DNA from 2 places in the Frateuria sp. GZRe14 genome. Region 2 is predicted to be linked to the other one. Evidence: predicted binding sites of a transcription regulator. Region 2 holds the regulator's gene; the other holds the start of a gene.
What was found. The regulator sigma-54, encoded in region 2, starts transcription at its own class of promoters, with help from an activator protein. The targets are predictions, from matches to a motif close to TGGCACGNGCNTTGC.
Positions count from the first base shown of each region.

Region 1: glnA (type I glutamate--ammonia ligase) is a predicted target of sigma-54. The motif match lies at 4,367-4,381, and genes of this name have one in related genera.

Region 1 covers NZ_JBHZGJ010000001.1:38,104-44,216, reverse strand. The annotation lists gene ACFWZ1_RS00195 (LysR family transcriptional regulator) at 1-509, shown strand, start outside; gene ACFWZ1_RS00190 (CHASE3 domain-containing protein) at 519-2,426, opposite strand; gene ACFWZ1_RS00185 (energy transducer TonB) at 2,636-3,343, shown strand; gene ACFWZ1_RS00180 (undecaprenyl-diphosphate phosphatase) at 3,362-4,159, opposite strand; gene glnA (type I glutamate--ammonia ligase) at 4,420-5,829, shown strand; gene ACFWZ1_RS00170 (DUF2235 domain-containing protein) at 5,900-6,113, opposite strand, start outside.
Region 2 covers NZ_JBHZGJ010000001.1:730,196-736,308, forward strand. The annotation lists gene hpf (ribosome hibernation-promoting factor, HPF/YfiA family) at 1-291, opposite strand, end outside; gene ACFWZ1_RS03215 (RNA polymerase factor sigma-54) at 423-1,862, opposite strand; gene lptB (LPS export ABC transporter ATP-binding protein) at 1,963-2,682, opposite strand; gene lptA (lipopolysaccharide transport periplasmic protein LptA) at 2,686-3,291, opposite strand; gene lptC (LPS export ABC transporter periplasmic protein LptC) at 3,257-3,859, opposite strand; gene ACFWZ1_RS03235 (KdsC family phosphatase) at 3,850-4,401, opposite strand; gene ACFWZ1_RS03240 (KpsF/GutQ family sugar-phosphate isomerase) at 4,469-5,410, opposite strand; gene ACFWZ1_RS03245 (BolA family protein) at 5,633-5,872, shown strand; gene murA (UDP-N-acetylglucosamine 1-carboxyvinyltransferase) at 5,914-6,113, shown strand, end outside.

The DNA.
Region 1 (6,113 bases), 690 kb from region 2:
CCAGCCTGATCGCGCGCAAGATCGGTTACCTGCGCAACGTGGTCTGCGCCTCGCCGGCGTACCTGGCGCGCTATGGCGCACCGCAGTCCATCGACGACCTCAAGCAACACCGCTGCATCAACTACGTCTACCCCAACGGCCGCCCGCGGCAGTGGATGTTCGACGGCGCCAATGGCCCGGTCGCGGTGGACGTCGAGGGCCACCTGCTGATCAACGACGCCGAGTCGGTGATCCAGGCGGTGGCGGCGGGCTTGGGGATCACCCAGGCCCCGCACATGATGGTCGCCTGCATGCTCGACTGGGGAAAGCTGCAACTGGTGATGACCGATACCCGCTCCACCGGCAAGCCGGTGTGGATCGTCTATCCGCAGAAGAAGCACCTGTCCGCGCGCGTGCAGGCGTTCATCGAATGGGTGCGCGAACTGTTCGAGCGGACCAACGAGCCGCAGTTTCAGGCACCGGTGCCGGCCGGGACGGCCAAGCGGAGCTTGCCCGCGGCCGCCGCCTGACGGCAGCCGTCACGGAGCCGGCCCGGTGGCTGGCGGCAGGCTTGGGCCTTCCGACAGCAAGGCGTGCACGCGGTGGGCCAGCTCCTCCAGCGTAAAGGGTTTACGCAGCAGGCCGGCGCCGGGGATGCGTTCGCCGACACGCTCGGTCGCCTCCCGCGTGAAGCCGGTCATCAGCAGGACCTTCAGCCCCGGCCGCAACTGCCGGGCGATGTCGGCCAGCTCCCACCCGGTGATCTGCGCCATCTCCACGTCGGTCAGCAACAGGTCGATCTGCGGATGCGCATCGAGCACGGCCAGCCCATCGTGGCCACCGGATGCGGTCAGAACGCGGTACCCCAGTTCGGTCAGCGCCTCGGCCGCAAACACGCGCACCCCGACATCGTCATCGACCAGCAGGATCAGCGTGGTCCCGTCGCCACGCGGCACACCGTGCCGCGTGCGGTCGGGACGGACGGCGTCGACCGCGGCGGGCTCGCCGTCGGCACGCGGCAGATAGATGCGGACCGTGGTGCCCTTGCCAACCTCGCTCTCGATGTCCACGTGGCCGCCGGACTGCTTGATGAAGCCGTACACCTGGCTGAGTCCCAGGCCGGTGCCCTTGCCCGCCGCCTTGGTAGTGAAGAACGGCTCGAATGCCTTGCGCCGGACCTCGGCCGTCATGCCTTGCCCGGTATCGGTCATCGCGATCATCACGTAGGCGCCGCTGGTCACCTCGGCGTGGCCGCTTGCGTAGTCCTCGTCGAGGAAAACGTTGGCTGTCTGTACCGTCAGCCGGCCGCCTTCGGGCATGGCATCGCGCGCGTTGACCGCCAGGTTGATCAGCGTGCTTTCCAGCTGGTTGACGTCGACCCGCGCCTTCCAGAGGTCGGGCGCCTGTTCCAGCTCGATGCTGTAGATGCCGCCGAGCGTGCGGCGGATGATCTCGATGGTGCTGGCCACCACCTCGTCCGGCGCCACCAGCACCGCGTGCAGCGGCTGCTTGCGGGCAAAGGCCAGCAGGCGCTGGGTCAGTTCGCCGGCACGGCGCGTCGCCTCCAGCGCATAGCCGACGTAGCGGCCGACATCGTGGTTGCCGCGGGCCAGGCGCGCCTTGAGCAGCTCCAGGTTGCCCATCACCACCGCGAGCATGTTGTTGAAGTCATGCGCCATGCCGCCGGTCAGCGCGCCCAGCGCCTCCATCTTGCGCGACTGGCGCACCGCCTCTTCCAGCATCGCCTGGCGCTCGGTACTTCGCCGCAGCGCCTCGCTCGAGGCCAGCAGTTCGTCGCGCGTGCGCATCATGATGCGGTGACGACGGGACATCTCGCGCAGGGTCAGCACCGCCAGCCCCAGGATCGCCAGCGCGGACGCCGAGGCGCCGGTCAGCACCCAGCGCGATAACACGCGTTCCTTGCGTTGCTCGGCGGCGATGTTGCGATCGCAATCGGCCAGCATCGCGGACACCAGCGCGCGGATACGCTCCATCAGCCGCATGCCCAGATTGGACCGGACCAGTCTCGCCGCCGTCGCGTGGTCGCCACGGTCGTAGTAGGACAGCGTCTGCGCCAGCTCGGTCTGCTTGCCCGAGATCAACGCACGCAACTCGGGGAGGTTCCGGCGCAGCTGCGGATCCTCCACCTCGCGATCGAGCGTCCGCAGCAATGCCGCCAGGTTGCTGCGGGCGCGGGTGTACGGCGCGAGATACGCTTTTTCGCCGGTCAGCAGGTAACCGCGCTGGCCCGTTTCGGCACCCTGGATCGTCAACATCGTGCGCCGCAGCGACGCACGCACCGCCTGGATGTGCTGTTGCTGCTCCATGCCTTCCTCGCGCGCCGCCGCCAGCACGTAGGCACCGGCCAGCAGCGAGGTCAGCAAGACGAAACCCGCCGCCAGCATGATTCGCGACCAGAGCAGGCTTGGTGGTTTCTCTGCCGCCATCGGGACGCCGTCCTATGCGGCCGGGCCGGACTGGCCAGCGCGCGCGATCATCCTAGGCACACCGGGCGTGCGCGGAGCGTGGGGGCCAGTGCGGAAGGCCCGTCGTGACACGGCCACTTCCCGCGCCCCGCCTTCGCCGGTGTAGGCTGCCGTCGCGTGCATGTGCCGGGGAGGGTGCAGGGATGAGGATTGGGCTGGCAAGCGGAGCCGTGCTGTGGGCCGCACTCATGCTGTCCGCAGGGACGGCACGCGCGGTCGATGGACAGGTGGTGCAGACGTATCACCTGCAGGCCGGATTGGACGTCGATACGGCCGGACAGGTGGCCCGGGTCGAGTTGCCCGGGGAGATTCCGGCCGTACTGAACGCGCCCGCCCAGGAGGCGATCAAGCACTGGCGCTTCAAGCCGCCCGTGCGGGCGGGCCATGCGGTCACGGCCCGTACCTATGCCTGGGTCGACCTGGTCTTGGTCAAGCGTCCGGACGGCAATTACGGCGTGGCCGTGCGCTACGTCAAGAATGGCCCGGCACTTGCGCTTCGGGCGCCCCGATGGCCGATGGAGCAGGGCGACGGGCGACTGACGATGGCGGCCACGGTGCAACCGGACGGGAGCCTGACCGACATCAAGCTGGTCGACTCCGAGTTCAGCAGTCCGCTCGCACGAAAACAGTTCGCGCTGGCGGTGCAAGAGGCGATACGCCACAGCCGCGCGCTGCCCGAGCTTGTCGACGGCAAACCCGTCGCCACTCGCATGCAGATCCCGGTCACCTTCAGGACGCGGAATCCGCCGGGCGTCGCCGAGGCCGAGGCCAACCGGCCGAAAGACCCTGCCGCAGACGCCCGCGAAACACCTGATCTCTCCGGGCAGGCCATCGCGCTGGACAGTCCGGTCCAATGGGTCGCTGGCCCGCCGGGTTGACCGGGCCGGCGGGAGGCTTCAGCCGCCCGAGGGCAACCACAGCAGCAGCGCCACGCCAAGCGCGATGCGATAGATCGCGAACGGGGTGAAGCGGTGCGTGCGGATGTAGCCGAGCAACCACTTCACCGCGGCGAAGGCGACGATCGCGGATACCACGAAGCCGACGATCAGCGCGCTCCAGTCCTCGTGCGCCGCGCCGCCGTTCTTCACGACCTTGAGCAGTTCGTAGCCGGTCGCCGCATACATCGTCGGGATGCCGACCAGGAAGGCGAACTCGGTGGCCGCGGCGCGGTTGCTGGTGCCGGCCAGCAGCGCGGCGAAAATGGTGGCGGCCGAGCGCGAGGTGCCGGGGAAGATGCCGGCGAGCATCTGCGCGATGCCGACCAGCACCGCGACCGTCCACGTCACCTCGCGCCGGTCCGGCTTGCGCGCGGCGACCGCTTCGGCGCCCAGCATCCAGAAGCCGCCGATGACCAGTGCCCAGGCGATCGGCGTGACCGTGTCGGGCAGGGTGAAGCCGAGCTTGACCGCGATGAAGCCCAGCACCGCGGTGATCAGGAACGCCACCGTGAGCTTGGCCAGGTAATCGCGGTTGGCCGGGTCGCGCCACTGCGTCAGCAATTGCCACAGGCGCTTCCAGTAGATCAGCGTCACCGCCAGGATCGCGCCGGCCTGGATGCCGATGTTGAACAGGTCCGAGCGCTGGCCCAGGCCCAGTTGCTCGGCGATCAGCAGGTGCCCGGTCGAGGAGATCGGCAGGAACTCGGTGATGCCCTCGATGATGCCGAGCAGGATGACGCGGATCAGGTCGCTCACTAAGGGCTCTCCGGCGAACGGTAAAGCGGCATAGCTTACGGGGAAGCGGGCACGGCGGCGTGAGGCCGAATTGACTCATCATGGTGCAATAAGTCGTGCCAAAGAGGTGCAACATGCCCGTGGGAGTGCACCTTGTGCGCGAGCGCGATCCCGCTCCGAAGCGCCATGGTGGTGGTGCACATAGTGCGCTCCCGCAGGGCGTCCGGCTGGCACGGGCATTGCAGTAACGCCCGCATCCTTTCCCGCTCCGAGGCTCGCCCATGACCGCCCAGAAAGTGCTCGACCTGATCGCCGAACACGACGTCGAGTTCGTCGACCTGCGCTTCGCCGACATGCTCGGCAAGCACCACCACGTCACCTTCCCGGCGCACGCCATCGACGAGTCGACCTTCGAGGACGGCAAGATGTTCGACGGCTCCTCGATCCCGGGCTGGAAGGGCATCAACGAGTCGGACATGGTGCTGTTGCCCGATCCGGACACCGCGCACCTGGATCCGTTCTCCGCGCACACGCAGCTGATCCTGCACTGCGACGTGCTCGAGCCCTCGACCATGCAGGCCTACGGCCGCGATCCGCGCTCGATCGCCAAGCGCGGCGAGGCGTTCCTGAAGTCCACCGGCATCGCCGACACCGCGTTCTTCGGCCCCGAACCGGAATTCTTCATCTTCGACTCGGTGCGCTGGCAGAACGACATGGGCCGCGTGTTCTACGAGATCGGCTCCGAAGAGGCGGCGTGGTCCTCGCGCTACAAGTACGACGGCCAGAACACCGGCCACCGCCCGGGCGTGAAGGGCGGCTACTTCCCCGTGTCGCCGGTCGATTCGCTGGGCGATCTGCGCGCGGACATGTGCAAGGTGCTCGAGTCGCTCGGCCAGGTGGTCGAGGTGCATCACCATGAAGTGGCCAACGCGGGCCAGTGCGAGATCGGCGTCAAGTTCAACACGCTGGTGAAGAAGGCCGACGAGCTGATGACGATGAAGTACGTCATCAAGAACGTGGCGCACCAGAACGGCAAGACCGTCACCTTCATGCCCAAGCCGATCGTCGGCGACAACGGCTCGGGCATGCACGTGCACCAGTCACTGGCCAAGGACGGGCAGAACCTGTTCGCCGGCGAGCTCTATGGCGGCCTGTCGCAGATGGCGCTGTGGTACATCGGCGGCATCTTCAAGCATGCCAAGGCGATCAACGCCTTCGCCAACTCCACCACCAACAGTTACAAGCGCCTGGTGCCGGGCTTCGAGGCGCCGGTGATGCTGGCCTATTCGGCGCGCAACCGCTCGGCGAGCTGCCGCATCCCGTACGTGTCCAGCCCGAAGGGCCGCCGCATCGAGGTGCGCTTCCCCGATCCGATGAACTCCGGCTACCTGGTATTCACCGCGCTGATGATGGCCGGCCTCGACGGCATCATCAACAAGATCGACCCGGGCGCGCCGGCCGACAAGGACCTCTACGACCTGCCGCCGGAAGAGGAGAAGAACATCCCGCAGGTCTGCGCCAGCCTGGACGAGGCGCTCGCCGCGCTGGACAAGGACCGCGAGTTCCTCAAGGCCGGCGGCGTGTTCACCGACGACTTCATCGATGCCTACATCGAGGTGAAGATGAAGGAAGTCACCGCCTACCGCGCCAGCACGCATCCGCTGGAATTCCAGATGTATTACGCGATCTGAGCGTGGCGAGATGGTTCGGCGGGACGGGCGCTTCGGCGCCCGTCTTTTTTTTGCAGGCTCCGCGAAGAGGTCAGGGTCGCTCGATCGCCAGCGCCACGCTGCCGTGGTTGTTGGCGTAGGCCTGCCAGGCGTCGTTGGCGTAGGCGTAGAGGTAGCCGCTGGCGGTCGGGGTGAAGCGGCAGCCCTCGCCGATGACGAAGGTCTCGCCGCGGTCGTCGCCTTCGCCATTGGCGACGAAGCCGATCAGTGCGCACCAGGGCGCCGACTCCACGCGGCGGGTGAAC
Region 2 (6,113 bases):
CTGATGCTTGTCGGTCACCTTGTCGCGGTGGCGGCGCAGTTGCGCGGCGAGTTTGTCGAACACCATGTCGATGGAGGCATACATGTCGGCGCCGCAGGCCGCCGCATGCAGGGCGGCGCCCGTGGTGCTGAGAGTGGCGTCGGCGCAGTGCTGCAGCTTGTCGATCGACAGCACCATGCTCAGGCCCAGGCACCTTTCGTCGAGGCGGGTCAGGCGATCGAGCCGGGATTCGGCATGCGCACGCAGGGCGGGGGTGACTTCGATCTGCTGGCCGGTGAGTTGGAACTGCATGGGGCGCCTCCTCTGGTACAGGCCGCCGTGGGGCGGCGGGTTCGCATGCCGGTGATTGGTGCCGGCATGCCGGTCTTCATTCGGTATGGGATCGTTCGGGCCGGTTCCAAGTGGTGGGTTTCAGGCGCCGGTCAGCCGGCGCGTTGTCGCTCGCTCGAGCTGGGGATGCGCAGAGCCTCGCGGTACTTGGCCACGGTGCGACGCGCGACCTGGATGCCCTTGCGGTTGAGCTCCTCGGCCAGGGCCTGGTCGGACAAGGGCTTGCGTGTGTCCTCGCCGTCGATGAGCTTCTTGATCATCGCCTGGATGGCCGTGGCCGAAGCGCCGCCGCCATCTTCGGTGGAGACGCCACTGGAGAAGAAGTACTTCAGTTCGAAAGTGCCGCGCGGCGTGTGGATGTACTTGCGCGTGGTCACGCGCGAGATGGTCGATTCGTGCATGCCGACCTCTTCAGCGACTTCGCGCAGGACCAGCGGGTGCATCGCTTCCGGGCCGTAGTCGAGGAAGGCGCTCTGGCGGCGCACGATCGCATCGGCAACCTTCAGCAACGTTTCGGCGCGCGACTCCAGGCTCTTGATCAGCCAGCGCGCCTCCTGCAATTGGCCGCGCATCCAGCTGGCGTCCTCGCCGCGCGCCTGCGCGATCAGGCTGCAGTAGTGCTGGTTGAGGCCCAGCCGCGGCTGGCAGTCGGGATTGAGGCTGACCTTCCAGCGGTTGCCTTCCTTGTAGGCGTAGACGTCCGGCGCCACGTACTCGACCGGCGTCGCGTCCAGCGCGGCGCCGGGACGCGGGTCCAGGCTGCGGATCAGCAGCGCCGCGGCTGCGACGTCTTCCTCGCTCGCGCGCAGCTTGCGCGCGAGCTTGGCGACGTCGTTGCGTGCGAGCAGTTCGAGCTCGCCGGCGACGATCTGCAGAGCGAGCCCGCGATGCGGCGTATCGGCATCGAACTGCTCCAGCTGCACGCGCAGGCAGTCGCGCAGGTCCAGGCTGGCGATCCCGGTGGGATCGAAACGCTGCAACTGGCGACGCACCGTCTCGATTTCATCGATCGTCGCGTCGAGGTCCGCCGGCAGCGCGGCGAGCACGCCTTCGATGCCTTCGGCAAGGTAGCCGTCGGCGTTGAGCGCATCGATGATGACCGTCGCGATCAGCCGCTGGCGCGTGTTGAACGGCGAGAGGTTCAACTGCCACAGCAGGTGTTCCTGCAAGGTCTCGGGCGCGGCGTTCTGCGGTTCGAAATCCTCATCGCCGCGGCTGCCGGAGGGCGCGCTGCTGCCGAGCGAGAAATCGATCGGCGCCTCGGCTGGCGTGTCGGTTTCGCCCCAGTCCGCGACGTCGTCCGCGTTGTGGTCGACGGTCGGCGCTTCGGCCGGGGCGGCGGAGAAACTCTCTTCCTCGGTTTCGCCCGGCGCCGATTCCTCCTCGAACTCCAGCAGCGGGTTGCCCTCGGCGATCTGGCGCAGTTCCGCTTCCAGCTCCAGCTGCGACAGCTGCAACAGCCGGATCGCCTGCTGCAACTGCGGCGTCAGGGTGAGCTGTTGGTTGAGTCGGAACTGGAGCCCGGGTTTCATGCCAGCCGTTGCGGAGAGACTTGCGGTCATCCTACCCCGGTGGGTGTGACGCGACCATAGCGATGGCAGGCTTCGACGGGCCGTGCGTCACATCACCGCTTCAGAGCTTGAATTCGCGTCCCAGGTAGACCTCGCGCACCTTTTCGTCGGCGAGGATGTGCGCCGGCGTGCCGCGCGAGAGCACCTCGCCGTCGTTCAGGATGTAGGCGCGATCGCAGATGCCCAGCGTCTCGCGCACGTTGTGGTCGGTGATCAGGACGCCGATGCCGCGTTCCTTCAGGTGCCGCACGATGCGCTGGATCTCGCCCACCGAAATCGGGTCGACGCCGGCGAACGGCTCGTCCAGCAACATGTAGCGCGGCTGCGCGGCCAGCGCGCGGGCGATTTCGACGCGGCGGCGCTCGCCACCGGAGAGGCTGATGCCTTTCTGGCCGGCGATATGGGCGATCTTGAGCTCGTCCATCAGCCCTTCGAGCTGTTCGTTGCGCTGGCGGGCGGTGAGGCCCTCGCGCAGCTCCAGCACGGCCATGATGTTGTCGGCCACCGACAGCCGGCGGAATACCGAGGCTTCCTGCGGCAGGTAACCGATGCCCAGTCGTGCGCGCGAGTGCATGGGCAGGCCGGTGATGTCCTGGCGGTCCAGCCGGATGGTGCCGCCGTCGGCTTCGACCAGGCCCACCACCATGTAGAAGCAGGTGGTCTTGCCGGCGCCGTTGGGGCCGAGCAGGCCGACCACTTCACCCTGGCGGATCGAAAAACCGAAATCGCGCACGACCTGGCGCGAGCGGTAGCGTTTCTGCAGGCCTTCGGCAGCGAGCATCGGTCAGGGCTGCCCGCTGCTGGTGGCGGGCGCGGGTGCACTGGTGGCCGGTGCCGGTGCCGGTGCCGGCGCCGCGGCAGGCGCGGCGGTTCCCGACTTGGGCTGGGGCTTGAAGATCATGTGCACGCGACCGTCGCCGCCGCTGTCGCCGGTCATTTCGCTGGTCTGCGTGTTGTACGTGAGTCGATCGCCGTGCGCCTCGCCGCGGCCCTGCTGGGTGATCGAGGCATGGCCCTGCAGCACGGCGTAGTCCTTGGCCACCTTGTAGTCGATGGTGGCCGCGTCGCCCTGCATCAGGTTGCCGTTGTCGTCCAGCTGCTGGAGGTGCGCAGGGCTGCCGGTCAGCACCACGCTGTCGATCTCGGCGTTGGCGTCGAAGTGCACCTTGGCCAGGTCGCCGGTGGCTTTCAGCGAGCCCTGGGTGATCACCACGTTGCCCTTGAGCGTGGTGGTGCTGTTGGGCTTGCGGAAGCCATCGAAGTGCGAGGCCTGCACGTCCATCGGCTGGTCGCGGTCGGTGCGCTTGGCCTGCACCGGTGCCAGCACCGTCAGGCCCAGCAGGACCAACGCCGCGCTAGCGCGCATGCTGGCGGGGCGGGAACGTGGCATGGACGTCATCGAGCAGCTCCAGGTGTTTGTCGTTGAGGTCGGCACGCATGCCGACGCCGTGGATTCTAGTGCCGCCCTGCACCAGCTGCGCCGGGGCGGCGGTCTCGAGGCGGTTCTGCTTGGGCCAGGCGGTGACTTCGGCGGTGTCGATCGTGGTCCTTGGCGTATCGTCGAACGCCGCACGTTCCAGATGCACCGGGCCCTGCAGTTTGAGCAGGCTCCCTTCGTTGTTGACCCAGCCGTACAGCGAGTGGCCGAGCCAGTCGGGCACGGCCGGCTGATTGGAAGGCAGGCGGAACTCGGGGGCGTTGATATAAAGCGACTCGTCGCCCTCGCGCCGCTCCAGCTGCGGCGCCTGGATCAGGAAACTGGGCAGGCCGTCGGTGCCGTACTGGGTCAGCTTGAAGTCGGTCAGCGTGTAGCCCGAGCGCGGCGGACCGACGAACTCGTTGACCTTCGGTGGCGGTCCGATCCACCACAACAGCAGTTGGGCCGTGCCGGCCAGCAGCGCGACCACGACGATGGCCGCCGCGAGGCGACGGTCGCGCAACCACTCCCTCACCGCCAGCGCTCCTTCTCGTTGCCGGCCTTGCCCTGGGCATGCAGGATCAGGTCGCAGACCTCGCGCGCGCCACCCTGTCCACCGGCGCGGCTGGTGGTCCACTGCGCCTGCTCGATCACCCACGGGTGGGCGTTGGCCACGGCCACGGCGAGTCCGGCGATGCGCATGGCGGGCAGGTCGGGAAGGTCGTCGCCGACGAAAGCGACCTGCTCGGGCGCGAGCTTCAGCGCGTCGAGCAATTCCAGCAGGCAGACGCGCTTGTCGCCCTGGCCCTGGTAGACGTGGGCGATGCCCAGCTCCTCGGCGCGCAGTGCCACCGGATGGCTGATCCGCGCGCTGATGATCGCCACCTGCACGCCATGCACCTGCAGGCGCTTCAGGCCCAGGCCGTCCTGCACGAAGAACACCTTGGTCTCGCGACCATCCTCGCCGTAGTACAGCCGCCCATCGGTCAGCGTGCCGTCCACGTCGAAGACCGCAAGCCGGATACCGGCGGCGCGGGCGATGAGGTCAGGAGGAAGGTTGGTGAGGTAGGAAGAAGTGGGCACGGTTCGGAACTGTGGTGGGTAACGTCAAAAGGGACCTTGCCTGATTTGTCCGGTTTGTCTGGACGAATCAGACGACCCTTGCGCGAAGCAGGTCGTGGATATTCAGCGCGCCGACCACGTGCTGCTGCTCGTCCACCACCAGCAACGCATGGATCTGATGCTTCTCCATCAGCTGCGCCGCTTCGATGGCGAGCTTGTCGGAGGTGATCGTCTTCGGGCCGCGTGTCATCAGCGCCTGGACGCTCGCGCCGCGAAGGTTCACGTCTTCGTCGTCGAGCGCGCGTCGCAGGTCGCCGTCGGTGAACACGCCGAGCAGGCGGCGCTCGGCGTCGACTACTGCAGTCATGCCCAGATGCTTGCGGGTCATTTCCATCAGCGCCTCGGTGAGGCTCGCATCCGGTGCGATCATCGGGACGCCTTCGCCGGTGTGCATGATGTCGCTGATGTGCAGCAGCAGGCGGCGGCCGAGACTGCCGGCCGGATGCGAGCGGGCGAAATCCTCGGCGGTGAAACCGCGCGCCTCGAGCAGCGCGATCGCCAGTGCATCACCCATCACCAGCGCCGCGGTGGTACTGGCGGTGGGGGCCAGGCCAAGCGGGCAGGCTTCGCTGGAAATACTGGCGTCGAGGTGTACGTCCGCCTGGTGTGCAAGCGAAGACTTCGGGTTGCCGGTCATGGCGATCAGCGGGATGCCCTGGCGCTTGATCACCGGCAGGATGAACAGGAGTTCATCGGTCTCGCCGGAATTGGACAGTGCCAGCACGACGTCGTCGGGCTGGATCATCCCCAGGTCGCCGTGACTGGCCTCGCCCGGATGTACGAAGAACGAGGGCGTACCGGTGGAGGCCAGGGTGGCGGCGATCTTGCGCCCGATGTGGCCGGACTTGCCCATGCCAGTGACCACCAGGCGCCCGCGGCAGGCCAGGATCAGCCGGCAGGCCTCCACGAAGCTGGCGTCCACCCGCGGTTCGAGCGCGCGGATCGCGGCCGCCTCGGTGGCGATGACCATGCGCCCGCTGCGGGCGATGGCGTCCGGGTCCAGCTTGGCGACGGGCGGGGCGATGCGTGCGTTCATGGGGTCTCTGCTGGGGTGGCCGGCGGCCTTCGGCATTTCTGTGCCACGGGATTTCCATTACCATGGCATATCCGCATTTTAGCGTCATATGGCCGCGCACTGGATTCATCAAGCCTGGTGAATCCGCGCCCCGCGCGCCGACGATGGACCCCTCCGATGGACCCTGCCCGCATCCAGGCACTGATCGAAACCGGCCTGCCCGGCGCGAATGCGCAGGTGAGCGGTGACGACGGCGTGCATTTCGAAGCCACCGTGGTGGCCAGCCAGTTCGCCGGCAAGCTGCCGCTGGCGCGCCACCGCATGGTTTACGCCACGCTGGGCGAGCTGATGGGCGGCGCGATCCATGCGCTGGCGCTGAAGACGTTGACTCCCGAGGAAGCCGCGGCGCGCCGCTAAAGGCAGCGCTTCGCTTCGCTCACTCCAAGCTAAGGACCCTCATGGCCAAGATCCTGATCAGCGGTGGCGAGCCGCTCCATGGCGAAGTCGCCATTTCCGGCGCGAAGAACGCCGTGTTGCCGATCCTCGCCGCCTGCCTGCTGGCGGACGGCCCGGTGACGATCTCCAACGTGCCCCACCTGCACGACGTGACCACCTTCATCGAGCTGCTCGGCCGCATGGGCGTCAACCTGGTGCTCGA